Regions from separate parts of the Blautia sp. HCN-20427 genome, predicted to be linked through region 2. Evidence: predicted binding sites of a transcription regulator. Region 2 holds the regulator's gene; each other region holds the start of a gene.

Region 1 (7,397 bases), on a different contig from region 2:
ATGGAAACAGGCAAAAAAGTGTCGGTTATCGAGATGGCAGAGCAAATTCTGCCCATTCAGCTGGACAAGACGGGCGCATATGAATACCAGAAGCGTTTTGAAAAGGCAGGTGCTGCCTTTTATCTGGGAAGAAAAGCTGCGGATACTATTATGAATGCAGAGGGAAAGATTACCCGTCTGGTGCTGGACAACGGTACAGAGATTCCCTGTGATTTGGTGATTGTGGCAGCGGGTGTGCGCTCTGCAGTGGCAGGCATGGACGGCGAAGGCATTGTCATTGACCGCGGCCTTCAGGTAAATGAATATCTGGAAACCGGAGCCGCAGATGTCTACGCAGCAGGCGATGTGACAGGACTTTCCGGAATCTGGCCGAATGCCCAGAAACAGGGGGAAACCGCAGCCCTTAATATGTGCGGAAGCAAAGTGGCCTATACAGACCGGTATGCCATGAAAAATACCATAAATTTCTTCGGATTGGTTTCCATGTGCGTGGGGTTGATTGTGCCTGAAGAGGGAGATACTGTAATAGCCAGAGAAGGGGCAAGCAGCTACAAACGCGTAATCTTAAGAGACGGTAAGGTTGCAGGCGTGCTTCTGCAGGGAGATATTTCCCATGGCGGTATCTGGCAGTATCTGATTAAGAACGGTATTCCGGTAGATACCATTGAGAAAGATATTTTCGCTCTGAACTTCGGAGATTTTTACGGAATCAAAGAAAACGGAGAGTATCAGTGGAACACTGCGTTAATGTGAGTTGCAAAAGCGGGTGAAACATGGCTTGACAAAAGCAGGCGGGATTTGTATACTGTCCTTGTATGAGTCAAAGGCAAAGACGGGAACAAGTAGTTTGCAGAGGAACGGACAGAAAGCAGCCGGCAGATGAGAGGCGCGTGGGAATCTGACAGATGAATACCTCCCTGAGCTTCACACCGAAAAGCAATGAGTAGGCTGTGACGGATGGGTGTACGTTACAACACCATGAGTATCGCTTACGCTGTACTTGCAGAGGCAGACCAGTGCGAACTGGCTGTGAATAAAGGTGGTAACACGGGAATTTCAGAGTTCTCGTCCTTTTATAAATTGAGAAAGGACGAGGGCTCTTTTTGATTTTCAAGAAACCTCTCCTTTCCGGAAAAAGCAGAAGAAAAGGAGAATACAGAGATGAAAATTTATGACGAACTGGTTGCCAGAGGATTGATTGCTCAGGTAACGGACGAAGAAGAAATCAGAGAACTGGTGAACAACGGAAAAGCAACGTTTTACATTGGTTTTGACCCGACTGCAGACAGTCTTCATGTGGGACACTTTATGGCTCTGTGTCTGATGAAACGTCTGCAGATGGCAGGCAATAAGCCCATTGCCCTTATCGGCGGCGGAACCGGATACATCGGCGACCCTTCCGGAAGAAGCGATATGCGTTCTATGATGACCCCGGAAATGATTCAGCACAACTGTGACTGCTTTAAAAAGCAGATGGAACGTTTCATTGATTTCTCTGAAGGAAAAGCTTTGATGGTGAATAACGCAGACTGGCTGTTGGATTTGAATTATGTGGAACTTTTAAGAGAAGTGGGTCCGCATTTCTCTGTAAACCGTATGCTTACTGCTGAATGCTACAAGCAGCGTATGGAAAAGGGACTCAGCTTCCTGGAATTTAACTACATGATTATGCAGAGCTACGACTTCTACATGCTGTACCAGAAATACGGCTGTAACATGCAGTTCGGCGGAGATGACCAGTGGAGCAATATGCTGGGCGGAACGGAGTTAATCAGAAGAAAGCTGGGTGAAAATGCCTGTGCCATGACCATTACCCTGCTTTTGAACTCCGAAGGCAAGAAAATGGGCAAGACACAGTCCGGCGCTGTATGGTTAGACCCCAACAAGACTTCTCCTTTCGATTTCTATCAGTACTGGAGAAATGTGGCAGACGCAGACGTACTGAAATGTATCCGTATGCTCACCTTCCTGCCGTTAGAGCAGATTGATGAAATGGACAGCTGGGAAGGCAGCCAGTTAAACAAAGCCAAAGAAATCCTGGCTTACGAGCTGACCGAACTGGTACACGGAAAAGAAGAAGCAGAAAAGGCGCAGGAAGCAGCCAGAGCATTATTCACCAGCGGAAATGCGGCAAATATGCCTTCTGCAAAAATTGAGGAAAGCGCGCTGACAGACGGAAACATAGACTTAATTTCTCTTCTGGTAAACAGCGGACTGGCCAATACACGCTCCGAAGCCAGACGCGCCATTGAGCAGGGCGGTGTGTCCGTGGACGGAGAGAAAATTACAGATATCAAATACCTGCTTGCAGGAGAAAAACTGCAGGGTGAAGGTATTGTATTGAAAAAAGGGAAGAAAAACTTCAGAAAAGTAACTATGGCGTAAAAAGAAGGAGCCTTGTAGCAAAAAGAATTTCTTGCATAACCGGATTCTTGAAATTATAATCAGTCTTATGAAACAGCAACAGAATAAAAGGAGGTTTCCCACCTATGATTCAGCAGATTATCGAATATAACCGAGAATTTGTAAAAAAAGAGAGCTACAAACCCTATATTACCAGCAAATACCCTGACAAAAAACTGGCGATTCTTACCTGTATGGATACCCGGCTGACAGAACTTCTGCCGGCAGCACTTGGTATCCGGAATGGAGATGCTAAAATCATCAAAAATGCTGGCGGTGTCATTACCCATCCCTATGGAAGTGTTGTCCGCAGTCTTCTGGTTGCACTCCTGGAACTTGGTGTGCAGGAAATTATGGTCATTGGTCATACAGATTGCGGTGTTCAGGGAATGGATGCTGAAGAAATGCTGGAAAAGCTCACACACCGGGGAATACCGAAAGAACACATTGATATTGTCCGGCGGAGCGGAATTGACCTGAATCAATGGCTGGGAGGTTTCTCTTCTTCTGAAGAATCTGTCCGTGAAACAACTGCGGCGCTGAAAAACCATCCTCTGATGCCGAAAGATGTAACTATACAAGGCTTTATCATGGATTCTGTTACCGGTGCACTGACCAGCATCTGTTAAGTTATGAAAGGAAGGGCGCGATTTATTTTGAGTCACGCCCTCCACAAAAGATTTCTCGTATAGTTTTTATAAAATGATATTGTCTTCTCTCAGTGTTTGTAGTAGAATAAAGTTAAATCAAAAAAGTCTGCGCTGCATTCCATTCGGCGTGTATACATTTTCTATTGGATTCTATTTCATTCTTATTTTCATTTTATCTTCGTTTTCATCAGATTCTTTTATTTCCCGGATAAAGTAGTAAAAAGAAGAAACATTCCCATTGTGCAGGTGCAGACGGAAAGAGGCTGTCTTATGAAGAAAGAGGGAATTTTGTTTCAAGGTCTCTGTATACAAGAAAGGCAAAGACTGGATTTTGTGGAGGAGGAAGGCTTTTACTATGAGAAGAGAAAACCGTATCCAAAGGCGGAAAAAAAATATGCAGATGTCACCTATTTTCTCCTTTACATTATAAGCAAGAACCAGATGTGCAGAGAGATGGTGCAGGATATGGAAACGCAGTGGCTGGAGTATCTCCGGGAGAGGACAGGAAACAGTGTCTATCAGGGAGAAGGATTCTGGGACAGCCTGTCAGGAGAGGAAAAAATATGTGCAGAAGCAGTTTTAGGACTTTTGGAGGATATCCGGGGGGATGAGGAAGAACGGGCAGAACTGGCTTGGATTGGGTTTTGGTATCTGATTTACAAAGGATTCCAGGAGACCTATTGCTTTTTCAAAAACATTCCCCGAACTACTTTTCAGGTGCTCTGTCAGCGGGCCGGGGAGAAAAAACGAGAACGCTGTATGGGAATCAGTTATTTATGTATGGAATTTTTGTTTGCAGAAGAATTGGGGGTGCAGATAGAGAAAAATGGGACGTATCCCCTTTTGTACGGCTGTATGAAAACCTGTCAAAAGATGTGGGAGAGTTGTCTGGAAAGTGAAAAAACGAAATAAAAAAGGAAAAAAGGCACATTCTATAGACAGAGTGTCAGAAACAAAAGTCCTTTTCAAAAGAAAATCTAAAAAATAGTAAAAATCTTCTGTTAAAGCTGTTAAAAAATTGTCAAAAACTATTGAAAAAAAAACCGAAACAAGGTACAATTATAATTGGCAGAGATTGGTTTTACTATTGTAATGTAATGCAGTGAACCGGAGATGATTTCTGCGCGAAAACCGGATGAGGCGTGCGGTAACAGTGCGGAAATCCCGGTAAGCAGCAGGCAGATTTTTTCTGCTGTGAAAAATAAATTTAAGATGGAGGGCTGAACAATGAGTAGTACAGCACAAACCTTAGCAAGTAAAAGAATTAATTCTTTACTTGATGAGAACAGCTTTGTTGAAATCGGCGGCTATGTAACAGCCAGAAACACAGACTTCAACTTATCTGAAAAAGAAACACCGGCAGACGGCGTCGTTACCGGATACGGTGTCATTGACGGCAGCCTGGTATATGTGTACAGCCAGGACGCCTCCGTGTTAAACGGTTCCATTGGTGAAATGCATGCGAAAAAAATTGCAAATCTGTACGATTTGGCCATGAAGACAGGCGCACCGATTATCGGTCTGCTTGATTGTGCCGGCTTAAGACTGCAGGAAGCAACGGATGCATTAAATGCTTTTGGTGAAATCTACACAAAACAGGTTATGGCCTCTGGCGTAATTCCTCAGATTACAGGAATTTTCGGTACCTGCGGCGGCGGACTTGCAGTGGTTCCTGCACTGACAGACTTTACTTTCATGGAAGACACAAAGGGAAGACTGTTTGTAAATTCCCCGAATGCACTGGAAGGAAACGAAATTTCCAAGTGTGATACTTCAAGCGCTGCATACCAGAGCGAACATGCAGGCTTGGTAGATGTTGTGGGAAGTGAAGAAGAAATTTTAGGACAGATGAGAACTCTGATTTCCATGCTTCCGTCCAATTTTGAAGATAATTCTTCCTATATAGAGTGTGCAGATGATTTAAACCGTGTTTGCCCGGAACTGGAAAACTGTGTGGGAGATACTTCTATTGCACTTTCTCAGATTGCAGACAACCAGGAATTCTTTGAAGTAAAAGCAGCTTATGCAAAAGATATGGTAACAGGTTTCATCCGCTTAAACGGTGCAACGGTAGGTTGTGTTGCAAACAGAAGCGAAGTTTACAACGAAGAAGGCGAAAAGACAGAAACTTTTGAAAACGTATTATCCGCAAGAGGCTGCAAGAAAGCGGCTGAATTTGTGAAATTCTGTGATGCATTTGAAATTCCGGTTCTGACTCTTACCAATGTAAAAGGATACAAAGCGACAAAATGCTCTGAGTCCAATATGGCAAGAAACGCAGCAGAACTGACAAATGCTTTCATCAGTGCAACGGTTCCAAAGGTAAACATTGTAATTGGCGAAGCTTTCGGAAGCGCTTACCTGACTATGAACAGCAAATCTACAGGCGCGGATATGGTATTTGCATGGCCAAACGCACAGATTGGTATGATGGACGCGAAACTGGCTGCCAAAATCATGTATGCAGACGCAGACGCAGCTATTATTAATGAAAAAGCAGCAGAATATGCAATGCTGCAGTCCAGCGCTCTTTCTGCAGCAAAGAGGGGTTATGTGGACACTATCATTGAAGCAGAAGATACAAGAAAATATGTAATTGGCGCATTTGAAATGCTGTTCACTAAGAGAGAAGACCGCCCAAGCAAGAAACATGGCACAGTTTAAGCGAGGGGGAGATGATATGAAACAGAGATGGAAAAAAATAGGCAGTTTAGTATCAATCGGTGTTCTGGTATTTTCTCTGTCCGCCTGCGGTCAGACGAAAGATGAAATCAACAGTACGGTACAGAATAATCTCTATCAGACTACTGTTGCTACGGTACAGTCTCTGGTGCAGTATGACAAGGCGACAATGGAACAGTCCATAGAAGAAAATCCGAACATGGACGACTTTACCAAGAATGCATTTGTTTCCTGGGGAGATTCTTCCGAAGAACTGGGTGCATTTAAGGAATTTAAAGAAACAACACCGGAAGAGGCCGTAAAGAAAGACGGAAGCCAGTATGTCATCACTTTAGAGGCAGAGTTTGAAAACAGGGACGCTGTGGTAGAAATGGTATACGACAGCAAGCTGAACGCAGAAAGCGTGGGATTCAGTGCAGACTACAGCATGAAAGAAAAAATGCTTGATGCGGTTATGAACGCCATTGTAGGTCTTGCAACCGTATTTATCATGCTGATTTTCTTAAGCTTTGTGATTTCTCTGATGAAATATGTACCAAAGCTGGAAGCAGCTCTGACAAAGAAGAAAGATTCCAACCAAGCGGTACCTGCACAGGAAGACAATATTGCAGCAGTCAACAGCGCAGCAGCGCCTGCACCGGTACAGGAAGAACTGGCAGATGACGGCGCTTTGGTGGCGGTTATTGCCGCAGCTATTGCAGCAGCAGAAAATACGTCCACAGACAGCTTTGTGGTACGTTCTATCAGAAAATCAAACAAAAGAAGCTGGAAATAAGTTTTAGTGGTAGGAGGAAAGAAATATGAAATCTTATACAATTACAGTAAATGGCGTTGCATATGATGTAACCGTAGAAGAAGGAAGCGGAAACGCAGCACCTGCAGCAGCACCTAAGGCAGCACCGAAAGCTGCTCCAAAAGCAGCACCGGCTGCAAAACCTGCAGCAGCGGCAGCAGGGGCGATTGAAGTAAAAGCATCTGTTCCTGGTAAAGTCTGCAAAATCGAAGCAAACGTAGGACAGGCTTTAAAAGCCGGTGACCCGATTGTCATTCTGGAAGCCATGAAAATGGAAATTCCGGTTGTTGCACCTCAGGATGGTACACTTGCAGGCATTAACGTAGCTGTAGGCGATGCAGTAGAAAACGGTGCTGTACTGGCATCCATGAACTAGAATTTGCATACAGTGTAAATTCCCAAGAAACAGGTACAGATACCTGTGAATAACGAAATAAATGGGAGGTAAAAAAATGTCTAACATTGCAGATACAGTGTCAAACCTGATTGGGCAGACAGCTTTTATGAATCTGACATGGGGCAATCTGATTATGATTTTAGTAGCATTTGTCTTTTTATTCCTTGCTATTAAAATGGGATTTGAGCCGCTTTTGCTGGTGCCAATCGCTTTTGGTATGCTGCTGGTAAATATCTACCCGGATATTATGGCCAGCGCAGAAGAAACGTCCAATGGAGTAGCCGGACTTCTTCATATTTTCTATATTCTTGATGAATGGAGTGTGCTCCCATCTTTGATTTTCCTTGGTGTAGGTGCCATGACAGACTTTGGTCCTTTGATTGCCAATCCAAAGAGTTTCTTAATGGGTGCAGCAGCACAGCTGGGTATTTATGTTGCCTATTTCCTGGCTATCTTTATGGGATTCAACGGA
Region 2 (7,397 bases):
ACTGTCTGGAAATCGGTATCAGCCCCAGATGCCACCTGGAAGATATTACGAGGGCTGATATCTACGGCTATGTAATTCCTTTCTGCATGGAGCTGACGAGACTTATGGAAGAATATTCCATTCCCATTAAGGTTCGCTGCTGTGATACCATGGGCTACGGGGTCAATTATCCCGGCGCTGTGATACCGCGTTCTATTCCCGGTATCATTTACGGAATTATGACGCATGCCGGTTTTCCTTCGGAACTCATTGAGTTTCATGGGCACAATGACTTTTACAAAGCCGTGAGCAATTCCACTACAGCCTGGCTGTACGGCGCCAGCGGAGTAAACTGTTCTCTTTTTGGCATCGGGGAGCGGACAGGAAATACGCCGCTTGAGGCCATGGTTTTTGAGTATGCCCAGTTAAAAGGTACTTTAGACGGCATGGACACCACCGTCATTACCGAACTGGCTGAATATTACGAAAAGGAATTGGGATACCACATTCCGCCTCAGACACCTTTTGTAGGTTCTTCCTTTAATGTGACGAGAGCCGGAATTCATGCAGATGGCCTCTTGAAAAATGAAGAGATTTATAATATCTTTGATACAGAGAAATTTTTAAAGAAAGCACCTCAGGTAGCTGTTTCCAATACTTCCGGCCTGGCTGGCATTGCCCACTGGATAAACAACCATTTCCACCTGACCGGAGAAAAGCAGATTGACAAAAACAGTGAACTGGCTGTGATGGTAAAGGCCTGGGTGGATAAACAATATGAAGAAGGAAGAGTCACAGTTCTTACAGACGAAGAACTTCTGGCAGTGATCGCCGAAAGCTGCAACTGTCTGCAGATGGAACTGTGATAAGAAGGTGTAAAGCAATATGGCAGCAATATCTTTAAGAGGAAAAGTATTTGACAAAATCCGGGAGGATATTTTAAAAGGCAGGTATAAAAAGGGCGACGAGCTGGTGGAATGTACCATTGGAAAGGAACTGGGGGTCAGCCGTACGCCTGTCCGGGAGGCTATCCGCCAGCTGGAACTGGAAGGACTGGTACAGCTGATACCAAATAAAGGAGCCTTTGTCACCGGAATTTCCTCAAAAGACGTTATGGATATGTATCAAATCCGGGCAAAGCTGGAAGGACTGTGTGCAGCCATGGCGGCAGAGAACATTACCAAAGAACAGTTGGAAGAAATGGAAGAGGCGGTATATCTATCAGATTTCCACGCAGACAAGGGCAATTACGAACAGGTCTGCCAGCAGGACGGCAGGTTTCATCAGCTTTTATATCAGGCATCAGGAAGCCGGATTCTGGCGCATACCCTTTCCGATTTTCACGAATATCTGCAGAGAGTCCGAATGGCTTCTGTGAAGTTCCGTATGCGCGCCCGCCCTTCAAACAGCGAACACAAAACCATTTTAGAAGCCATTCGGACAAAAGATACAAAAAGGGCCGAGGAGGCTGCTTATCTGCATATCCGCAACACCATGGAAAACCTGAAGAATTTTGATATGGAAAAAGTTTTAAGGGAAGAAATCAAATAAGAGAAAAGGAGCGTAACCACTATGGGAAAAATAGCAATGACCACACCTTTGGTAGAAATGGATGGAGATGAAATGACCCGAATCCTCTGGAAAATCATCAAAGAGGAATTACTGGAGCCTTTTGTGGATTTGAAAACCGAGTATTATGACTTGGGCCTTACATACCGCAATGAAACCAATGACGCGGTAACAGTAGACGCAGCAAACGCAGTGAAAAAATACAAGGTTGGGGTAAAATGCGCGACGATTACCCCTAATGCAGCCCGTATGGAAGAATATCACTTAAAAGAAATGTACAAAAGTCCCAACGGAACCATTCGTTCTATGCTGGACGGCACTGTGTTCCGCGCGCCCATCGTTGTAAAAGGCATTGAACCCTGTGTGAAAAACTGGAAGAAGCCTATTACCCTGGCCAGACATGCCTATGGGGATGTGTACAAGAATACAGAAATGCGGATACCGGGCCCCGGCAAGGCAGAACTGGTCTTTACTGCTCAGGACGGCACCGAAACCCGGCAGATGATTCACGAATTTAAGGGCGCAGGTGTGCTGCAGGGTATGCACAATCTGGACGAGTCTATCGAAAGTTTTGCCAGAAGTTGTTTCTCTTATGCCCTGGATACTCAGCAGGATTTGTGGTTTGCCACTAAGGATACCATTTCCAAACAGTATGACCACACCTTTAAAGATATTTTCCAGGAAATCTATGATACTGAATATAAAGAAGCCTTTGAAAAAACAGGACTGACTTATTTCTATACCCTCATAGACGACGCAGTAGCCAGAGTGATGAAAGCAGAAGGCGGTTTTATCTGGGCCTGCAAAAATTATGACGGAGATGTTATGAGTGACATGGTTTCCTCTGCCTTTGGTTCTCTGGCTATGATGACTTCTGTGCTGGTATCGCCCAAGGGATATTTTGAATATGAGGCAGCGCACGGCACAGTACAGCGCCATTATTACAGACACTTAAAAGGGGAAGAAACCTCTACCAACTCGGTGGCAACGATTTTTGCCTGGAGCGGAGCTCTTAGAAAAAGAGGAGAACTGGATGACAACACGAAACTGCAGCATTTTGCAGACAAACTGGAAGCAGCTACAGTAAACGTCATTGAAAGCGGAAGAATGACCAAAGATTTGGCGCTGATTACCAGTATTCCTGCCCCTACGGTTTTGAACAGCCGGGACTTTATCTGTGAAATCCGAAAAGAGCTGGAAGCTGCACTTTAAATCTGCCTCTTTACGAAAAATTTTGAAAAATGGGAAGAGCCGCTTATTCAGCCAGCTCTTCCCATTTTTCATACAGCTTTTCCAGTTTTTCGGCAATTTCTGCCTTTTCTTTGGAAAGGCGGACACATTCTGCCACATTAGTGGCCACCTCCGGATTTGCCATTTCCTCATCAATTTCACTGTCTCTTTGCTCCAGTTCTTCAATGGCCTTTTCCGTTTTCTTTAAATCATTTTCCCGTTTCCGAAGACGGGCCTGCTCCTCTTTTTGCTGCTTCCAATCCATTTTCGTGGCAGATACGGTTTCTGTGTAAACTTCTTCCCGGACTTCGGGGGCATAGATGTCAGTCAGTTCTTCCTTTTTTTCCAGATAATAATCGTAATTGCCGATATAGTTTACCAGTTTGTGATTGGTCAAGTCCAGAATCCTGGTGGCTGTTTTATTGATAAAATAACGGTCATGGGACACATAGAGCACGGTACCTTCATAGTTATTTAAGGCTTCCTCCAGGATTTCTTTGGAAGTAATATCCAGATGGTTGGTAGGCTCATCCAGAATCAGGAAGTTGGCCTGGGAAAGCATAAGTTTGGCTAAAGACACACGCCCCCGTTCCCCGCCGCTTAAAGCAGAAATCGGCTTAAACACATCATCTCCGGTAAAGAGAAAGGCGGCCAGCAGGTTGCGGATTTCCGTATTCGTCAGCTTTGGATAATCATCGGAAATTTCCTCAAAAATGGTTTTCTCCATGTGGAGTACATGGTGTTCCTGGTCGTAGTATCCGATATGTACTTTGCTGCCCAGGCGGAAGCTGCCGTTGTCCGCAGGAATCACCTGATTTAAAATTTTTAAAATCGTGGTTTTTCCCGTCCCGTTGCTTCCGATAATAGCCACCCGCTCACCCCGCTTAATCTGAAAGTTTAAATCCTCAAAAAGCGGGAGAGAGGGAAAGGACTTGGTAAGGTGTTCTACAGTCAGCACATCGTTGCCGCTTATCACCCGAGGCTTTAAAGTAATCCGCATGGAATCGTCCACTTCCACAGGCTTTTCCAATACTTCTATTTTATCCAGCATTTTTTCCCGGCTTTCTGCCCGCCGTATGGATTTTTCCCGGTTAAAAGACTTTAATTTGGCAATGACGGCTTCCTGGTGTTTGATTTCCTGCTGCTGGTTTAAGTAAGCCTGATACGCGGCTCTTCGAAGCATAGCCTTTTTTTCACTGTAGGCGCTGTAGTTTCCTGTAAAAGACGTAACTTTTGTATTGTCAATTTCCACAATTTTCGTGGCGACCTTATCCAGGAAATAGCGGTCATGGGATACAATAAAGACAGCCCCCGGATAGTTCAAAAGATAGGTTTCCAGCCACGCAATGGAATCCATGTCCAAATGGTTGGTAGGCTCGTCCAGAAGGATGATATCCGGCTTGGATAAAAGAAGACGGCCAAGGGCCACACGGGTTTTCTGTCCCCCGGAAAGTGTGGAAATCATTTTGCCGAAATCTTCCTCTGCAAAGCCAAGTCCCTTTAAGACTCCGGTCAGTTCACTTTTGTAGGCATACCCGTTTTCCAGTTCAAACTCATGGGTCAGACGGGAATAGGCCTCCATAATCTTGTTCAATTCTTCTCCCTGGGTGTATTTCATCTCTTTCTCCAGCTGACGCATACGCACCTCCATATCCAGAATGTGCTGCTTTACCTGCAAAAGAGCGTCATAAATAGACAAGTCGCTGGTCAGCTCCTGGTGCTGAGCCAGATAGCCCATGGTTTTCCCTTTGGCTAAAATAACCTGCCCGCTGTCCGGGGGAAGTTCCCCCACAATGATTTTAAAAAGCGTGGATTTTCCTGCCCCGTTAATGCCCACCAAAGCGGCTTTTTCCCGCTCTTCAATATGGAAGCTGGCGTCTGCCAGCAGGGTAACGCCATCAAAAGATTTTTCTATATTCTGACATGCAAGTATCATGATAATTATCTCCTTTAAACTCCGTACAGCTACGAAAGCTGTCCTATTTATTATATCGAAAAATACAGGTTTGACAACAGAGAAACGAAAATTAATTGACTTTAATTTAACAATACACTATAATGGAGCGTAGAAATATGTATTTTGAATACAGGAGGGTTGTTATGGAGGGAAAATCCATTTCAAAGGCAGTAATTAAAAGACTACCCCGATATTACAGATACTTAGGTGAGCTTATAGAAGAAGGCGTAGAACGAATATCCTCCAATGAGTTAAGCGAAAAGATGCGGGTAACCGCGTCTCAGATTCGTCAGGATTTGAATAATTTCGGCGGCTTCGGGCAACAGGGCTATGGATATAATGTTCCCTATTTATATGATGAAATCGGAAAAATTTTGGGACTGGACAAGACGTACCACATGATTATCATTGGTGCCGGTAATCTTGGACAGGCACTTGCCAACTATGTAAAATTTGAAAAAAGAGGCTTTAAAATTGTAGGTATCTTTGATGTGAATCCGGTACTGAAAGGAATTTCCATCAGAGGAAATGAAATCCGTATGATGGACGAGCTTCCAGAGTTTTTAAAAGAGCAGAATGTGGATATAGCCACGCTGACCCTGCCGAAAAACAACGCGGCAGAGACAGCTGATTTACTGGTAAAAAACGGAATTCGGGCTATCTGGAATTTTGCACATCTGGATTTGGATGTACCAGAGGATGTTATCGTAGAAAATGTACATCTTTCCGAAAGTTTAATGCGTCTGTCTTATAATCTGAATTGTTATGAAAACGAACATCCAAAAAAATAACAACGTAAAAAGCTGCTGTAAAATGTAAAAGAGATTTTGCGGCAGCCTTTTCGCTTTACGCAAGGAAAAAGGACGGGTGAAACATGGAGGAGATTGTAACCGGAAAGCAGATGAAGGAACTGGATGCCTACACCATAGAAACCATGGGAGTACCTTCTCTGGTACTTATGGAGCGGGCGGGACTGCAGGTCTTTGAGAGTATGAAAAAAGAGGGGCTTCCCCTTTCAAAAGTGCTGGTGCTGTGCGGTTCCGGAAATAACGGGGCGGACGGTGTGGTCATTGCCCGGCTTTTGTTTCTGGCAGGATATCAGGTACATGTCTGTATTTTGGGAAATCCGGAACATTTTACAAAAGAAATGAAAACGCAGATAGAAATTGGCAGAAATTATGGAATTTCCTTTGTCAAGACTTTCTGTGTACATGAATATACTACTATCGTGGATGCTCTTTTGGGTGTAGGGCTTTCCAGGGAAGTTTCGGGTCTTTACCGGGAAACCATAGAAAAACTACAGGATTTTTCAGGGAAAATCGCAGCCGTGGACATCCCTTCCGGTATTGACGCAGATACAGGAGCGGTATGGGGCTGTGCCGTCAGGGCAGACCTTACCGTTACCTTTGCCTATAAGAAAGCAGGGCTCTGCCTGTATCCCGGTGCAGCCTATGCCGGAAAACTGCTTACGGCAGATGTGGGCATTTACCGCAAAGACAAAAGGTCTCCAGAGCTTTTTGCCTGTACGGACAGGGAACTTAAAAAACTCACCAGAAAACCGGACGGCAATAAGGGCAGCTTCGGCAAGGTCTTTCTGGCCGCAGGCAGCCGGGAAATTTTCGGCGCAGCGTATCTTAGCGGACAGGCTGCTCTGCGAAGCGGCGCAGGTATGCTGAAACTCTGTACGCCAAAAGAAAACAGGGGGTTGTTTACTTGCTTCCCTGAAGCCATGCTGGCACTTTATGAGGACGCTGCGGATATGGAAAACCTGGTGAGAGAAAACCTATGCTGGGCTGATGTGGCCGGCATTGGTCCCGGTCTTGGTACTTCTCCTCAGGCGGAAAGACTTTTAGAGACTCTTTTGAAATACGCAGACAAACCGCTGGTTATTGACGCAGATGGCCTGAATCTGCTAAAGGGTAAGGAAAAGCTTTTAAAAAGCTGTAAAGCTCCGGTGATACTGACCCCTCATCTGGGAGAATTTGCCCGCATGACGGGAATCTCTGTAAAAGAATGGAAGAAAAATCCTCTGACGATTACCAAAGAAACGGCAAAGAAACTGGGTGTCCTGCTGGTGTGCAAAGATGCCAGAACGATTATCAGCCGGGGAACAGAGGAAACCTGTATCAATCTGTGCGGCAATGACGGTATGGCGACAGCCGGAAGCGGAGATGTGCTCACCGGACTGATTCTGGGGCTTCTGGCTCAGGGACTTTCTCCATGGGAGGCAGCCTGCACAGGTGTTTATCTCCATGGAAAGGCAGGAGATTTGGCAGCAGAGAAAAAGGGCAGAGCCGCTATGCTGGCGGGTGATATTTTAGAAGCTGCAGGAGAGATTCTGAAGGAACTTTAACAGGAAAGAAGGACAATTATGAAGATACAGAAAAGAATCCAGGCAAACATCAACCTGGACGCCATTGCATATAATCTGGAAAACATAAAGAAAAACCTGCAAAAAGACACACAGATTATAGCTGTGCTGAAAGCGGATGGCTATGGGCACGGTGCCATACCCCTGGCAAAAGAAATCGAATCTTATCCCTATATCTGGGGAATTGCGGTTGCGACTGTGGACGAGGGTATGGAGCTGCGCCGGGCAGGGATTCAAAAGCCCATTCTTATTTTAGGCTATACTTACGAAGAAGATTACGACCGGATTGTA
Region 3 (7,397 bases), on a different contig from region 2:
GCACGGTGGATCAGGTAATTGGGGAAATCTGCCAGACGTTTTTTGTCCGGAATCTTGGAAATCTCTGCAGCCAATCCGCCAAGATACGGTTTTTTCTCAATGAGGAAGGTTGTACATCCCACTTCGGCGGCTGTACAGGCAGCCTCAAGGCCGGCAGTTCCGCCTCCGATTACAACGACATTGCAGGGCTTGGAAACCCGTTGTTTTTTGTAGACTTCTCCGTGGAGAACGGCAGGATTTACAGTACAGCGGATAGGACGGTTAATGCCGATTCGGTTTCCGGCGCACCCGATGTTGCAGGAAATACATTTGCGGATATCACAGACATCTCCGAATTCCACTTTGTTTACCCAGTCCGGGTCTGCAATCAGTCCCCGTCCCATACCGATGATGTCCGCGTCGCCTTTTGCAAGAATGTCTTCCGCAACCTGGGGATTTCGGATATTTCCCGTAGTTACACAAGGTTTTCCGTAGCGTTCTTTTACTGCTTTTGCCATGTAAGAGCGCCAGCCGTCCGGCAGATAGTTGGCGTCAATCTGATACTGAATAGAACTGTTCAGTCCCGCAGATACGTCGATAACGTCGGCTTCTTCCTGGAAATATTGAAGGTAATCCAGAGTATCCTCCAGAGTGTTGCCGCCTTCCAGAAATTCATCGGCGCTGATTCGCACGAAGATGGGGAAATGCGGCCCAACCTGTGCGCGGACTTCCTCCAGAACCATACGGGCAAAGCGGGCGCGATTTTCAGCGCTTCCGCCGAATTCGTCTGTCCGGTGGTTGGTAAGCGGAGATAAAAACTGGCTGATGAGGTAGGAATGTCCGGCGTGAATTTCTACAGTATCAAATCCGGCAGCCTGAGCCCGTTTTGCCGCTTGTCCGTATTTTTTTACAATCTGAAGAATTTCTTCTTTCTCTAACGGGCGCGGAATTTCACCTCCGGCTTTGGAAGGAATGTCAGAGGCAGAGACCGGCTGCATCTGGGTACGGGCAGACTGAGCCGAAGCCCCGGCATGGTTAATCTGAATACCGATACAGGCGCCGTGTTTGTGGACAGTTTCTGTTAATTTGAACAGACGCGGAAGATAATTGTCATGGTCAATGCGGAGCTGGGTGGTTCCGTTGGAACCCAGCGGGTAATCTACGTTTGCATTTTCTACCATAATTAAACCGGTGCCGCCTCTGGCGCGCTGCTCGTAATAATTAATATGAAGAAAGCTCATCTCGCCGCTTTGTTCACCGTAGTTTGTACCCATGGGTGTCATCATAATTCTGTTTTTCATCGTCATGCGGCGGATGGTCAGTGGTTCAAAGATGTGTTTGTACATGCTTTTCATAAGGAACTCCTCCTGTTTTCTGGATTTGATATTTGATTAACAATCTATGTTCTGACCGTATTATAGGGAAAAATAAACCATAAAACAAATGCATATTTTTATTAATATCTATAGAAATTAACTATTAGTTATGGTATTCTGTATAAAAAGGTGAGAAGGGAGTGAGTTGTATGAAGCTGCATCAGTTAAATTATTTTGTGGCACTGGCACGTTTGGAGCATTACACAAAAGCGGCAGAAGAGATTGGAATTTCTCAGCCAACGCTGAGTCATGCAATTGCCGGACTGGAGGAAGAACTGGGTGTAAAGTTGTTCCGCAAGCAGGGAAGAAATGTGGTACTGACAAAGTATGGGAGATTTTTCCTGGGGTATGTGGAGGAATCCATGAATGTACTGGAACTGGGAGTCTCTAAGACAAAGGGGATGGCGGGACAGACCAAAGGGGTCATTGATTTGGCATATATCTATACACTGGGCAGTGAATTTGTGCCTCGTCTGGTGGGGGATTTTCTGCGAAGTCATGAAGAACTGGAAACAGAGTTTCATTTTACCGTGGGGAATACGTCAGAACTTATCCAGGGGCTGAAGGATGAAAAGTATGATATTGCCTTCTGTTCCATGATGGAGAATGAACCGGAAGTCAGCTTTACACCAGTAGGAACACAGAATCTGGTTGTAGTCATACCGAAACAACATCCTCTGTCCGGAAGAGGGGAAGTGGATTTGGAAGAGGCTGCCCTTTATCCGCAGATTTATTTTACACAGGGAAGCGGCCTTCGGCCGGTGGTGGACAGGCTCTTTGAAATGGCGAAAATCAGACCCCAGATTGCTTATGAAATAGAGGAAGACGGTGCAATGGCCGGGCTTGTAGCACAGAATTTCGGTATTGCGGTCATGCCGGATATTCCCCTTCTTAAAAATATGAATGTGGAAGTGCTGAAGCTGCGCTCGCCCCGGTATCAGCGTTACATCTATATGGCGCTGTCCAAGGAGAATTATCAGACTCCCATTGTAGAAAAATTCGCAGAATATGTAAAAGCCTTATATGGAAAATACTAGTTTAAGATTCGTTGTACCAGAAAACCTCCGGCAGGGACACCAATTACAGATGTGTCCCGTCCTTTATGATAAACTGGAGAAAATTCCGGACCGCCGGAATCATATAATGGTCTTTTAGATAGGCCAGATAAACGGTATGAACCAGATGTATGTCACGAAGCGGCAGAATCCGGATATTGCGTTTGCGGATGGCCTCCGTATCTGCCACCAGGGCTATGCCGAAATCTTCCTCCACAAGGGCAGAGATGGCGTTTTCATCAGGGGACTCGCAGATGAAATTCGGGGTGATTCCGTGGGAAGAAAATATCTGCCGCGTATATTTTCCCAGACCGGAGCTTTTGTCATACCCAATCAGCGGATAGGCGCTAAGTTCAGACAGGGAAACCGCGTCTTTGGCGCACAGCGGATGTCCCTTGGGCGTGATGACGGTCATATTCTGGTGGATAATAGGAATAAACTTAATATTTGGTTCGTTTTCCATATAGGAACAGAACACAAGGTCAAAGAGCTCCTTTTTCAGTCCTTCAATCAGTTGGGGTGTGTGGAGCTGATGGAAGCTGAAGGTAATGTTCTTATAGCGTTCCTGGCTTAAAAAACGCCTTACAGTATGAGGGATATAGCGGTTCGCCAGGGGAAAGACATATGCAATATCAACGTGTCCCTCATCCTGGGCAAGCTGGTGCATACGAAAGAGGGCAGTCTCCGTCTCCTGCAGAATCCGCTCTGCGTGTTCCAGAAAGATTCGCCCGTATTTGGTAAGCCGCACATTGCGTCCCTGCCGTTCAAAAAGAATGATGTTCAGCTCCTCTTCCAGGGAAGCAATAGAGCGGCTTAGGGAAGGCTGGGAAATATTAAGTTCTGCGGCAGCCTGCCGGAAATGCTGATGTGCGGCAACTGTCCGGAAATATAATAACTGATTTAATGTCATATCAAATTCCTCCTGTCAGACATTATAACACAATTAATAGCATAAAGGTATCGAAAAAGGTAAAAAGATGTATTAGAACTATCCGGCGGACTGGATTATAATTAAGAGCAGCTAAGTTGTTTAGTAATTAACAAAGTCAAAAGGTACAGACAGATACCGTTATGAATGGAGGAAAATAAACATGGCAGAAAGAATTACAGGTCACACAGAATTAATCGGACTGATGGCATATCCTATCAGACATTCCAGTTCCCCGGCCATGCACAACGAAGCATTTGCCAATCTGGGACTTGATTATGCATATATTGCATTTGAAGTGGATAACGACTCTCTGGAGGATGCGGTCAAGGGACTTCGCGCATTGAAAATGAGAGGCTCAAATGTGTCCATGCCTAATAAGACAGTGGTACATAAGTATCTGGACAAGCCTTCTCCGGCAGCAGAAATGTGTAAAGCAGTAAACACGATTGTCAATGACAACGGAGTGTTGACCGGACATATTACGGATGGTATCGGATATATGGCGGCGTTAAAGGATAATCACATTGATGTAATTGGAAAGAAAATGACCATTGTCGGCGCCGGAGGAGCAGCCACAGCCATTCAGGTACAGGCAGCGCTGGACGGAGTAAAAGAGATATCTATTTTCAATGCAAGAGATAAATTCTGGGACAATGCAGTTGAAACGGTAAAGAAGATTAATGAAAATACAGAATGTAAAGCTGCTTTATATGACCTGGCTGATTTGGATAAGTTAAAAGAAGAGATGGAAGACAGTTATCTGTTTACCAATGCCACGGGAGTAGGAATGAAACCCTTAGAGGGGCAGACCTATATTCCGGACAAATCCTTTTTCCGTCCGGATTTAATTGTCATAGATATTGTATACTTCCCAAGAGAAACCGCTCTTCTTAAAATGGCAAAAGAAGCCGGCTGTAAGACGATGAATGGTCTTGGTATGATGTTGTTCCAGGGGTCAGCGGCCTTTGAACTGTGGACCGGACAGCCTATGCCGATAGAGTATATGAAGGAAATTTTGGATATTAAGTATGAATAAGAGAAGCAAGCAGAAAACGAGGAGGATATAAGATGAATCCAGTAGTAGTCAGAAATGTAAAAATCGGAGAGGGAATCCCGAAAATCTGTGTTCCCATTGTGGGCGTCACAAGAGAAGAAATCCTTGCAGCCGGAGCCCGTATCCGGGAAATCGGAGCAGATGTGGCAGAATGGCGCGCAGACTGGTATGAGGAGGTATTCCATTTGGAAAAGACCAGGGAGACAGCCGGATTACTTAGGCAGACGCTGGGTGACCTGCCCCTTCTTTTTACATTTAGAACATCAAAAGAGGGCGGGGAAAAAGCCATGGAAACCGAAGCGTATGTCCGTTTGAATCAGGAGATGGCAGAAAGCGGAAGTGTGGATTTGGTGGATGCAGAGCTCTTTACCGGAGATGAGGAGGTCAGACAGATTGTAAAAACAGCGCACCAATGCGGTGCCAAGGTCATTGTTTCAAACCATGATTTCCATAAGACGCCGGATAAGGAAGAGTTGTTAAAACGTCTGTGCAAAATGCAGGAATTGGGAGCGGATATTCCGAAGATTGCAGTTATGCCGCAGAATAAAAAGGATGTATTGACACTTCTTGCAGCCACGGAAGAAATGACAAGCGTGTATGCAGACCGCCCGGTGATTACCATGTCTATGGCAGGAACCGGAGTGTTAAGCCGCCTGTGCGGAGAAGTCTTTGGCTCTGCATTGACCTTTGGAGCAGCAGGAAAAGCTTCTGCTCCCGGTCAGATGGCAGTGGAGGACTTAAAAACTGCACTGGAGCTTCTGCATAAGAGTCTGTAAGCGGAACAGCGGCAGTTTGCAGCTTATTCGTCAGAAACGGTCTGGTCAGGGGATTTCCGGTAGGCGTTGGGTGTCATGCCGCAGATACGCTTGAACAGCCTGGTAAAGTAGTGAATGTCTGCAATACCGCACCTTTCCGCAATGGATTTAATCGGAACATCTGTCTTGGCCAGAAGGGTTTTGGCATATGAAATCCTCAGATTTGTCACATAATCTGTGAGAGAAATTCCTATTTCTTTGGAAAAAAGGGTGGACAGATAGCTGGCATTGACCCCCAGGTGCTCGGACAGGGTTTTCAGTGTCAGGTCTGCGCTCAGGTCGGTTTCCATATAAGCCAAAACCTTTTTCAGCAGAGGGGAGTGTACCTTGTGCTGGTGTTCCTTTACAATCCGGCAGTAGCCCAGTACGATTTTTCGCTGGTGCTCGAAGACCTGCTCCACGGAGGTGAGTTTTTCCAGTGTGGAAACATTATGGTTGGAATATGCATCAATGTGGACAGGGTGTACACCGGCATGTTCCGTAGCTTTGCGCAAAAGGGTATTCATGGTAATGGTATAATCCTTCACGTCTCGTAAGCTGTTGGAGGTGCGCTGGGGAAGGTAAAGGCTTCCGAAGCGGGAAGTTAATTCCAGAGCCCGGCTTTCCCGTCCGGAGGAGACTGCGCTCATCAGTATATTTTCGGATTCGTAGCGGTCTTCAATGACATCAATATTGGAAAAAGGATGTTCAGCGCTGCGAATATAATTTTTGTAGGTATTGTCCCAGTGGTCGAAAAAGTCTGCATTGGAATAGATAACTTCACATTGTTCTTTATACATGGCTTTCCCAAGTTCCAGAAACAGACTTTCAAACATGGAGTAAGACGCTTGGAAGGGAAGGCGCTGATAGTAGTGCTGCAAAGGTTCTCTCAGCTCTTCCGGAAGAGAGACAGAGGCAAAAATTTCGTTAAAACGTTCCCCTTGAATTTTTTCAAACAAAACAGGACCGCAGTAGAAAATCGTTTCTTTATCCGGAAGAAGCAGATAAACAAAGGTGCAGCGGAAAATATCCGTATTAAAATAAATCTTACCGGGCTGTGCCTTTTGAAAAAGCTCCCGAAAAGAATCGGAGGTATCTTTTAAGTTCAGAATATCGCTGCGCAGACCCATGTCAATATGCTCAAAAGTTTCGTCGGACAGATTCAGGCGATATGTGGACAGGTAGTTTGTCTGTAAGATATTCTGTGTCAAATCAACTAATTCGTCATATTTCATAAGCATTCCTCTTACAATCTGAAAATCGTGCAAAAAACCATAAAAATCATCACTATTATTTTCGCATAAAATTACATATAATATTATACAAAAAGGCTTAAAATAAATCTACGAAAATATCCAAAGAACACAAGGAAAAGGAGAGAAAGCTATGCGTAGAGTGATTAATTTAAACAATGACTGGGCTTTTATTCAGCAGGATGCCGGACTTCCGGAAGTTATGCCGACAGACTGGCAGACAGTAAGCCTTCCTCATACCTGGAATGCCATTGACGGACATGACGGAAACGGCGGTTACGATAAAGGCAGATATTGGTATGCAAAGACATTTGCAACTCCGAAACAGCCATTGGGCGGCGGAAAAGTATTTGTGGAATTTCTGGCAGCGGGACAGCAGGCGACTGTTTATGTAAACGGAAAAGAAGTGGTATATCATGAAGGCGGATATTCAACTTTCCGTGCAGACATTACAGAGGTGTGCAAAGAAGAAGGAGAAAACCTTCTGGTTGTAGCCTGCAGCAATGAAAGAAAAGAAAGTGTATATCCACAGTCTGCAGACTTTACTTTCTACGGCGGTCTGTACAGAGGTGTAAACCTTATCAGCGTACCGGACGCACACTTTGATTTGGAATATTACGGAGGCCCTGGAATTCAGGTTACACCAAAGCCATGTGACTGCGGCGGTGCAACATTCGACATTGTTTCTTATGTAAAAGAAGCAGATGAAAACTTTACTGTATTATATTCTATCTGTGACGCGGAAGGAAAAGAAGTTGCAAGCGCATGCCGTCCGGCAGACAGCACAGCAGTAACGGTATACGTTCCGGATGTGAAGAAATGGGATATTGATACACCTTACCTTTACACAGTTACAGCAAGACTGGAAAGAAGAAACGAAACTTACGATGAAATCTCTGCTCGCGTAGGTGTCCGCAGCTTCTCCTGTGACCCGAACAAGGGATTTATCATCAAT
Region 4 (7,397 bases), on a different contig from region 2:
CTGGGCAAACATACACCACAGCGCCAGTGTGTTGGCACGATTCTGAATCCAGCCCCCCTTATTCCACAGCATAGCCGCAAAAGTCGGCGCCAAAAGCAGGGCTACACCGCAATACCAGGTGTGTGTGGGCAGATTGTTATAGGTATAGGCAAAATTCCAGATGTCATAAGCAACAATAAAGCACCAGGTCATATCCGGCCACAGCATATCGTGTTTCTTTTTGGAAACGTAAATTCCCATCCAGCCAGTCATACAGAAAATATTGAGAATTCCCGCAATACCATTGACCCAGTTCCACCAGCCGCCGTAAAGCCATACATTTTCAGAGGAAAGCCACCAGCGGTCCCCCTGAGAAGCCAAAGCCATGGCGCCGCGGACACCGGATTCAAAATCACTGCCTACAGCAATGAGAATATTAATTGCTACAATTGCAAAAGGGAACACCTTAAACCATTCTTTTTTTCCGATTCCCCAGCGATACTTTAACATCATAAAACCAATACAGCCTGCCGTTGCCGCATAGAGTTTGGCATAGTGGAACCAGCCGTTCATATGTACATAAGTGTCATTGTTCAGTGCCCATTCGGCGCCGTTTGCTGCGCCAACCTGAATAGCAATAAAATAAACCGTCAGCGCTGCCGGAAGAATCAGGAAACAGAAAATTCCTCCCACCTTGGAACGGCGCGCGATTTCATTGACTAAAATCAGACATACAAATACCATGAGCCAGCCAAAAAGCTGCCAGCCCGCATTTTCTCCGTAAATTTGAAACAACATTTGTCTTACCCTCTTTCTTTTTCTATTACTTCTTTATCCTTTTGCTTTTTACTGTCCCTTTGTCCAGTCCGCTGTTTCCCGGCGCAGCCAGTCTGTCCATTCGTCAAAGCCTTCCCCGGTCTTTGCCGAAATCGGAATTACCCTTGCCTTTGGATTTCGCTTCTGAATATACGCCCTGCATTTTTCCATATCAAAATCAAAATAGGGCAGCACATCTGTTTTGTTAATCAAAACTACATCACACACGGAAAACATCAGGGGATATTTCAGTGGTTTATCATGTCCCTCCGGCACAGACAGAATCATGGCATTTTTACATGCGCCTGTATCGAATTCTGCCGGACATACCAGGTTGCCCACATTCTCCAGCACCACCAAATCCAAATCTTGTGTACCGAATTCCAGAAGTCCCTGCCGGGTCATATCCGCGTCCAGATGGCACATACCCCCGGTATGAATCTGGATAGCCTTTGCCCCGGTTTCCAAAATGCTCTGCGCATCCACATCTGAATCAATATCTGCCTCCATAACACCGATTTGCATTTCCTCCTTCAGCATGGAAATCGTTCGCTTTAGCGTACTGGTTTTCCCTGCCCCCGGAGACGACATCAGATTCAGCAGAAAAGTTTTCTGCTCTCTGAGCGTTTCCCGAAGTCTGGCCGCGTCTGCAGCATTGTCCTCAAAGATACTTCTCTTGACTTCAATTACCTTAAACTCTTTCATTCTTTCACCTCACCTTCCAATCTGGTTATACCAGAAGATTGTTATTATTTTATCATTATATATTCTGCTTGTGTTTTTGTCAATCTTTCCGCTTATTTTGGGTGATTTAATCGGTATTTAAGCGTATTTATAAAAAATTTGGGATTTCTTTGACATTTGGTATCTGGTATATCCAATTCCAAAACAGAAGATGTACAAAAAACAGCCCCTTCCGGGAAACAAGCATTTCTCCTTCGCCTGTTCACCCGGAAAGGGCCTTTACATGAAGTGTCTTTTCAGTTTTATAAAACGATAAATGCACAGGAACCTGGCGCTACTTCCAGCATTCCCTCTGCCTTTACCGGGTCCATAGCCGGAACTTCATTGTTCTCGCCCAGTACCAGCGGAGTTCCGTTTAAGGTCATAACGGAAGCTCTCATATTGCCGCCTTCCCCGGCCAGCATGTAAACTTCCGCTTCTTTTGGAAGTTCTACCTGTGTTGCTTCTTCCAGACTGTTGTTGATAACCAGATATACCAGCCCTTCTTTTCCGTCCTTGCGGCTGTGTGCATATACATGAGCACCGTAGCGTACCGGTTCTTTTGTATCAAATACAGTCGCTCCCATCAGACGATTCCAAAGGAGTACGGCAAAGTAATTTGGTCTTGGATCAAAAACTTCTCTTGCAAGAAAACCGTAGTCACTGCTTGCCAGTGTATTGTGGAAAATCACACCGTTTGTAATGGTGGAAAATCCAGCCAGTTCGTTCAGAGTTCTCATAACATCCAGGTAAGTAGATGCCCAGGTATCCCCGCCGCCGCCAGCGTCTCCGGATTCTGTTACCCACATCTCAGCGTCCGGTACATACTTGTCACGCAGAGGTACATAAGTGCGGGCAAATTCCATAGCGGTTGCCAGATACTCCTCACTGTTGGCCTCAGATGCGTCCCAGTGTGCGCTTGGCATTACGGATGCAAGGCGCTCAGATACTCCGTTGTAATAATGGTAGCTGAATACGTCCAGTGGTACTTTTGTACCTTCCATTAAATCTGCACAGTCACAGGTTTCTTCTGCAATCTGCTCTACGCCGCCTGCGGTTTTGTCACTGCTGCCTTTTCCGAACTGAATGTTATCTCCGCCAGTGGTGCTTGGTCCCACACAAATACATTCCGGATAATTTTCTTTCAGCCATGCAAAGAATAAATCCTGGTCTCTTCTGTAATCTGCCGGTGTGTATCCCTTCGGGAATCCTGTATCCGCCATCATGTTCGGCTCATTTGCAAACTCTGCCGCGTCAATAGGCACACCATATTCTTTACTCAGTCCAAACAGTTTCTCTGCTTCCACCGGTGTCCATGGCTCGTCTGCACTGTGCAGTCCCGGACAGTTGGCAACAGACACAATCAGTTTTGCACCGATTTCTTTTACAAAATCCAGAACACCAATCCACTGTTCTTTTGTCAGCACATTTAAGTATCCTTCCGGAACTTTTCCGTTGGTGGTTCCGTCAAAATCATAATATGTTTTTGTTGCCCAGGTGCCGGACACACGCACCCATACCGGTCCCAGTTCCTTTGCCAGTTTGCGCAGTTTTTCGTCATACAGATTGATCGGCGCATATACCTGCATCAAATCCCGGTACATCGCTGCAATTCCCTCTGTGGTAGGTTCTACATAAAACTCCTCTGTACCTGCAATCTGTCCCGGTGTGTAGGCTTTCCAGAAGGTTCCTCCTGTTACCTCTGCAAATTCTACATTATAGCTCATTAACATGGGGTTCATCTGGCGAAGTGCCTGCAGTCCGCCAACTTCCAATTTGATTCTTTCTGCCATTTTACATACTCCTTTCGCAACGGTTTTATATTTCTTATATTAATGGCTTTTCCTATTTTCTGTTAGTAATATTTTTATTTATTCCATGATAATTTTTATATATACTTGTATTTTACTAAATATTTTACGATAATATAAGAAAATTTTTCTATGGAGGAATGTTATGTTTTACGATGCAGAATTTGCTTTTTTGAAAAATCTTCTAAAAAACCTATACATCAACTTCACGGTCATAGAGGCGCCTGCAAGCGGTATCCCCCATACTCTGCCCGTTTTTGACCTGGGACTTCGCAGCCTGCTCTATAATGAAAGAGATTATACACGATTTCTCACACCTGCCCTGCAGCGTCTGAATACCCCAAATACGATTTTCCGCATACAAGACCAATATATGTGCAATTACATCTGCATGCAGCTTCCGGATACACAAGACAAATTTTTATACCTGCTTATCGGTCCTTATGTAAACCATAAAATAAATCGGCAAACGCTGTTGAATTTTGCAGAAGAATTATCCCTCTATCCCAAGCAATTCACTCAGATAAACAAGTACTATTCCGACCTGCCCTTTTTAACAGACGAGGAAACGCTGTTTGCAATCACTACCACTTTTGGGGAAAAAATCTGGGAAAACACGGAAAACTTTTCTGTAGAATACATAGAAAACACACTGACAGAACGTGTGGTTCCGGTGACCTCAGACTCGGATTTCCGGGAACCGGAAGAAGCTTTTCTCAGTATACAGGTTCTGGAGAAACGCTATGCCTCTGAAAACCATCTGCTTCACATGGTTTCCCAGGGACTTATGCACAATGCAGAAACAGCTCTTTCCAGCAACAATTTTCTCCTTTTAGAGCAGCGGCTGGCCGACCCGGTGCGAAATATTAAAAATTACTGTATTATTCTGAACACACTTTTGAGAAAGGCTGCAGAGCAGGGGGGTGTACACCCTTTGCACATTGATAACCTGTCCGCAAAATTTGCCCGGAAAATTGAACAGATTACTTCCCCCGACGGCGGTCCGGCTCTGCAAAAAGAAATGGTTCACAAATATTGTCTGCTTGTGAAAAACCATTCCATGAAGGGATTTTCTCTCCTTGTACAAAAAACACTCACCCGGATTGATTCGGATTTGACTGCGGATTTAAGCCTGAAAGCACAGGCCAGGTTTCTCAATGTAAATGCAAGCTATCTTTCTACTCTGTTCAAGAAAGAAACAGGTATGACGCTCACGGATTATGTCAACAAGAAAAGAGTTGAAAATGCGGTATTTCTTCTGAATTCTACTTCTATGCAGATTCAGAATATCGCGCAGTACTGCGGGATTGCAGATGTGAATTATTTTACGAAAATTTTCAAAAAATATATGCACAGGACGCCTAAAGAATACCGACAGGAACTGGCGCAGGTCAATCGAAGGCGGTAGGGCTTCATTTCCCTTGACTTCTTCCCGGAAGATATGCAAAATAGAGATATAAATAATTATCTGCACTGGAAAAACGACTGAAATAAATGACTGAAATAAATGACTGGAGGAAAACCCATGACTGGATTATGCCGAAAAGAATATCTGGAACTGATACCGCCTACAGAAGACGACTCCCGTTCCGCACAAGTACGCGTTTCTGACGCACTTGCCAAACTGAATGAGCCTATACATTTCTCCGTAAAATCTCTGCGTCAGCTTTCCGCTGTCTGCCAAACGGCCGACTGGAAAATCACCGTCTCTTTAAGCTGGGACGGCTCTCAGTGGCTTATTACAAATCTGGAAGCCGGAGATACCACTTCTGTACTCTATGGACTGGCTGTGGATTTAGGCAGTACCACCGTTGTATTGCAGTTGGTCGATTGCCATACAGGAAAACTTCTGACCCAGGAAAGCGTAAGAAACCACCAGCGGGATAAAGGGCTGGAAATTCTGTCCCGGATATTTTATACCAAAGACCGCCCGGACCACCTGGAAGAACTGCGGCTGCTGACTTTAAAAAGCATTCTGGAGGGCATGGAAAATATTAAAAAACGCACAGATATCGACGTATTCCAGTGCGGCGCCATGGTAATTTCCGGCAATAATGCCATGATTCATTTTCTCACAGGATTAGACCCACTTCCCATTTTTGCCTCTCCCTATGCCGTATGGGCAGACCAGCTTGGATTTTGCCCTGCTTCTGATTTGGAACTGCCCCTTTCCTGCCCCGTATATCTGGTTCCTGCCAGAGCCAATTATCTGGGCGGCGATATTATAAGCGGTCTTATGGATGTCAACATTCAGGAAAAAGAGGGGATTCAGGCATTCTTTGATGTGGGGACAAACGGAGAGCTGGTTATTGGCAATCGGGACTTTCTCCTCTGCGGAGCAGGAGCTGCCGGGCCTGCCCTGGAAGGGGGAGCCGTACGCACAGGTATGCGGGCAGCTGAAGGCGCTGTAACCCAGGTGCGGCTAAATCATGGAGAATTTACTTTAACTGTTCTAGGCAACGTCCCGCCTGTAGGAATCTGCGGATCCGGAATTGTAGATTTACTCGCAGAATTATATCTCAATGGCTGGGTAGATAACAGAGGAAAACTGATACCGGAAATGTCAGATAAAATTGTTTGGCAGCCCAACGAACAGGAATATGCTGTCTGCTATGGGCCAAAACTCTGGTTTTATGAAACGGATATTCAGGAGTTTCTGAAAGCAAAAGCCGCTGCCAGCACCATGGTACAAATCCTGCTGCAGCAAATAGGCTTAACCGTGGACGATGTGGAAAATTTCTACATGGCAGGAGCCTTTGGACTTCATATCCATAAAGAATCCGCAGTTACCGTTGGTATGTATCCCGATATTCCCCGGGAACGTATCCATCAGACAGGAAACACTTCTCTAAACGGTGCCGTCAAATTACTTCTGAACCGAAGCCTGATAGAAAAAATCCCGGACCTTTTATCTAGAATGACGTATGTGCAGTTTGGCGCTGTAGAAAACTTTCTGCACGAAATGGTGGCCTCCACAGCTATTCCTCATACCAACTTAGAAGCTTACCCTACAGTAGAAACCGCCCGAAAGCTTCGTATGGCTGAGAATGCAGCGGAGAAAACTTCGGGATAACCCTATATAAAAGATTAAAAACGCAGGGTATCCACATCACACAACGCATGGATACCCCGCATTTCCTATTTTGACTCTTTGTTTTCTACATTTCTATATCAGTCTTTTCATCCTTTTTTATGACATCTATGCTTTCCAGCACCAAAAGACCTCCTCTGCTGTCCAAGACCTGTTCTTCTCCATTGCTTTCCAGAATTTTATCCTCCAGTTTCCACCTTCCCCGAGGAATCCGCACAGAACGGGATGCTGCTCCCTTTTCCGTCACCGGCGCCACCAACAGTTTATCCCCTATCATAAACTGATTCATGGTCTTTTCCATGCCCTGTCCCGGAAATACATATTCCATATGGCGCACTACAGGCTCTCCTGTTTCATAAGCATGCTGAACAGTTTCCAAAAGAACAGGCAGATATTTCTCCCGCACCCTCATGGCCGCCAGTACCTTTTCATAATCTTCTTCCCCCAACAGCCTCCACGGTGCCGCAGAAAACTGCATGACCGGCATCAGCGCGGCAATTTCACAATATCTGACAAACAATTCTGCATCAAAGTATTTCCCACTGTTTTCCTGAAAACTAATATACTCACCGCCTCCAATCATATCCGGACTGCCAAAAGGATGACCTGTCATTCCCTGAAGCAGCATACCGGGAATCAAGCCTCCTACTCCTCGTTCATCCCAGGTATGGTGTTTATCGCATAGACGCTGCATAAGAGAATATCCGCCCGTCTTAAAACAAACACGAAGTTCATTAAATGCATACTGCTCTCCAAAAGCCGCCCATAACCTTGAAAGTTCATCCGTATTTGCTTTTTTAAAAAGCCGGTCTCCCTCTGTATAGTAATAAGAATCTCCTGCATCAAACTTAAAACCGTCAATTCCCATCTCCTGCAGGACATCCAGCTGCCCTTTCAGCCATTCCAGCGCTTTGGGATTAGTTAAATCCAGTGCTGCAGAATATCCATTCCACCATTCCAGAATTCTTGGCTTCCCT

The links. The regulator Rex, encoded in region 2, represses fermentation and respiration genes when NADH is low (regulators of the CRP and FNR family bind a similar motif). The targets are predictions, from matches to a motif close to ATTGTTAANTANTTAACAAT.
Region 1: WKT17_RS03790 (acyl-CoA carboxylase subunit beta) is a predicted target of Rex. The motif match lies at 4,060-4,079, and genes of this name have one in related genera.
Region 3: WKT17_RS14540 (shikimate dehydrogenase) is a predicted target of Rex. The motif match lies at 3,436-3,455, and genes of this name have one in related genera.
Region 4: hypB (hydrogenase nickel incorporation protein HypB) is a predicted target of Rex. The motif match lies at 1,538-1,557, and genes of this name have one in related genera.

Annotation. Positions count from the first base shown of each region.
Region 1 is NZ_JBBKBX010000004.1:133,267-140,663, reverse strand. Features, by position in the region: gene WKT17_RS03815 (NAD(P)/FAD-dependent oxidoreductase) at 1-753, shown strand, start outside; gene WKT17_RS03810 (hypothetical protein) at 958-1,107, shown strand; gene tyrS (tyrosine--tRNA ligase) at 1,162-2,385, shown strand; gene WKT17_RS03800 (beta-class carbonic anhydrase) at 2,490-3,032, shown strand; gene WKT17_RS03795 (hypothetical protein) at 3,324-3,965, shown strand; gene WKT17_RS03790 (acyl-CoA carboxylase subunit beta) at 4,281-5,717, shown strand; gene WKT17_RS03785 (OadG family transporter subunit) at 5,734-6,510, shown strand; gene WKT17_RS03780 (biotin/lipoyl-containing protein) at 6,536-6,904, shown strand; gene WKT17_RS03775 (sodium ion-translocating decarboxylase subunit beta) at 6,981-7,397, shown strand, end outside.
Region 2 is NZ_JBBKBX010000023.1:45,212-52,608, forward strand. Features, by position in the region: gene WKT17_RS13215 (2-isopropylmalate synthase) at 1-845, shown strand, start outside; gene WKT17_RS13220 (GntR family transcriptional regulator) at 865-1,530, shown strand; gene WKT17_RS13225 (NADP-dependent isocitrate dehydrogenase) at 1,552-2,760, shown strand; gene abc-f (ribosomal protection-like ABC-F family protein) at 2,804-4,714, opposite strand; gene WKT17_RS13235 (redox-sensing transcriptional repressor Rex) at 4,879-5,526, shown strand; gene WKT17_RS13240 (NAD(P)H-hydrate dehydratase) at 5,610-7,088, shown strand; gene alr (alanine racemase) at 7,107-7,397, shown strand, end outside.
Region 3 is NZ_JBBKBX010000031.1:3,064-10,460, reverse strand. Features, by position in the region: gene WKT17_RS14555 (oxidoreductase) at 1-1,334, opposite strand, end outside; gene WKT17_RS14550 (LysR family transcriptional regulator) at 1,505-2,392, shown strand; gene WKT17_RS14545 (LysR family transcriptional regulator) at 2,436-3,320, opposite strand; gene WKT17_RS14540 (shikimate dehydrogenase) at 3,502-4,377, shown strand; gene aroD (type I 3-dehydroquinate dehydratase) at 4,410-5,171, shown strand; gene WKT17_RS14530 (AraC family transcriptional regulator) at 5,195-6,424, opposite strand; gene WKT17_RS14525 (glycoside hydrolase family 2 protein) at 6,576-7,397, shown strand, end outside.
Region 4 is NZ_JBBKBX010000008.1:94,637-102,033, forward strand. Features, by position in the region: gene WKT17_RS06910 (DUF5692 family protein) at 1-777, opposite strand, end outside; gene hypB (hydrogenase nickel incorporation protein HypB) at 826-1,500, opposite strand; gene WKT17_RS06920 (beta-glucuronidase) at 1,782-3,311, opposite strand; gene WKT17_RS06925 (AraC family transcriptional regulator) at 3,475-4,737, shown strand; gene WKT17_RS06930 (ASKHA domain-containing protein) at 4,855-6,402, shown strand; gene WKT17_RS06935 (glycoside hydrolase family 31 protein) at 6,488-7,397, opposite strand, start outside.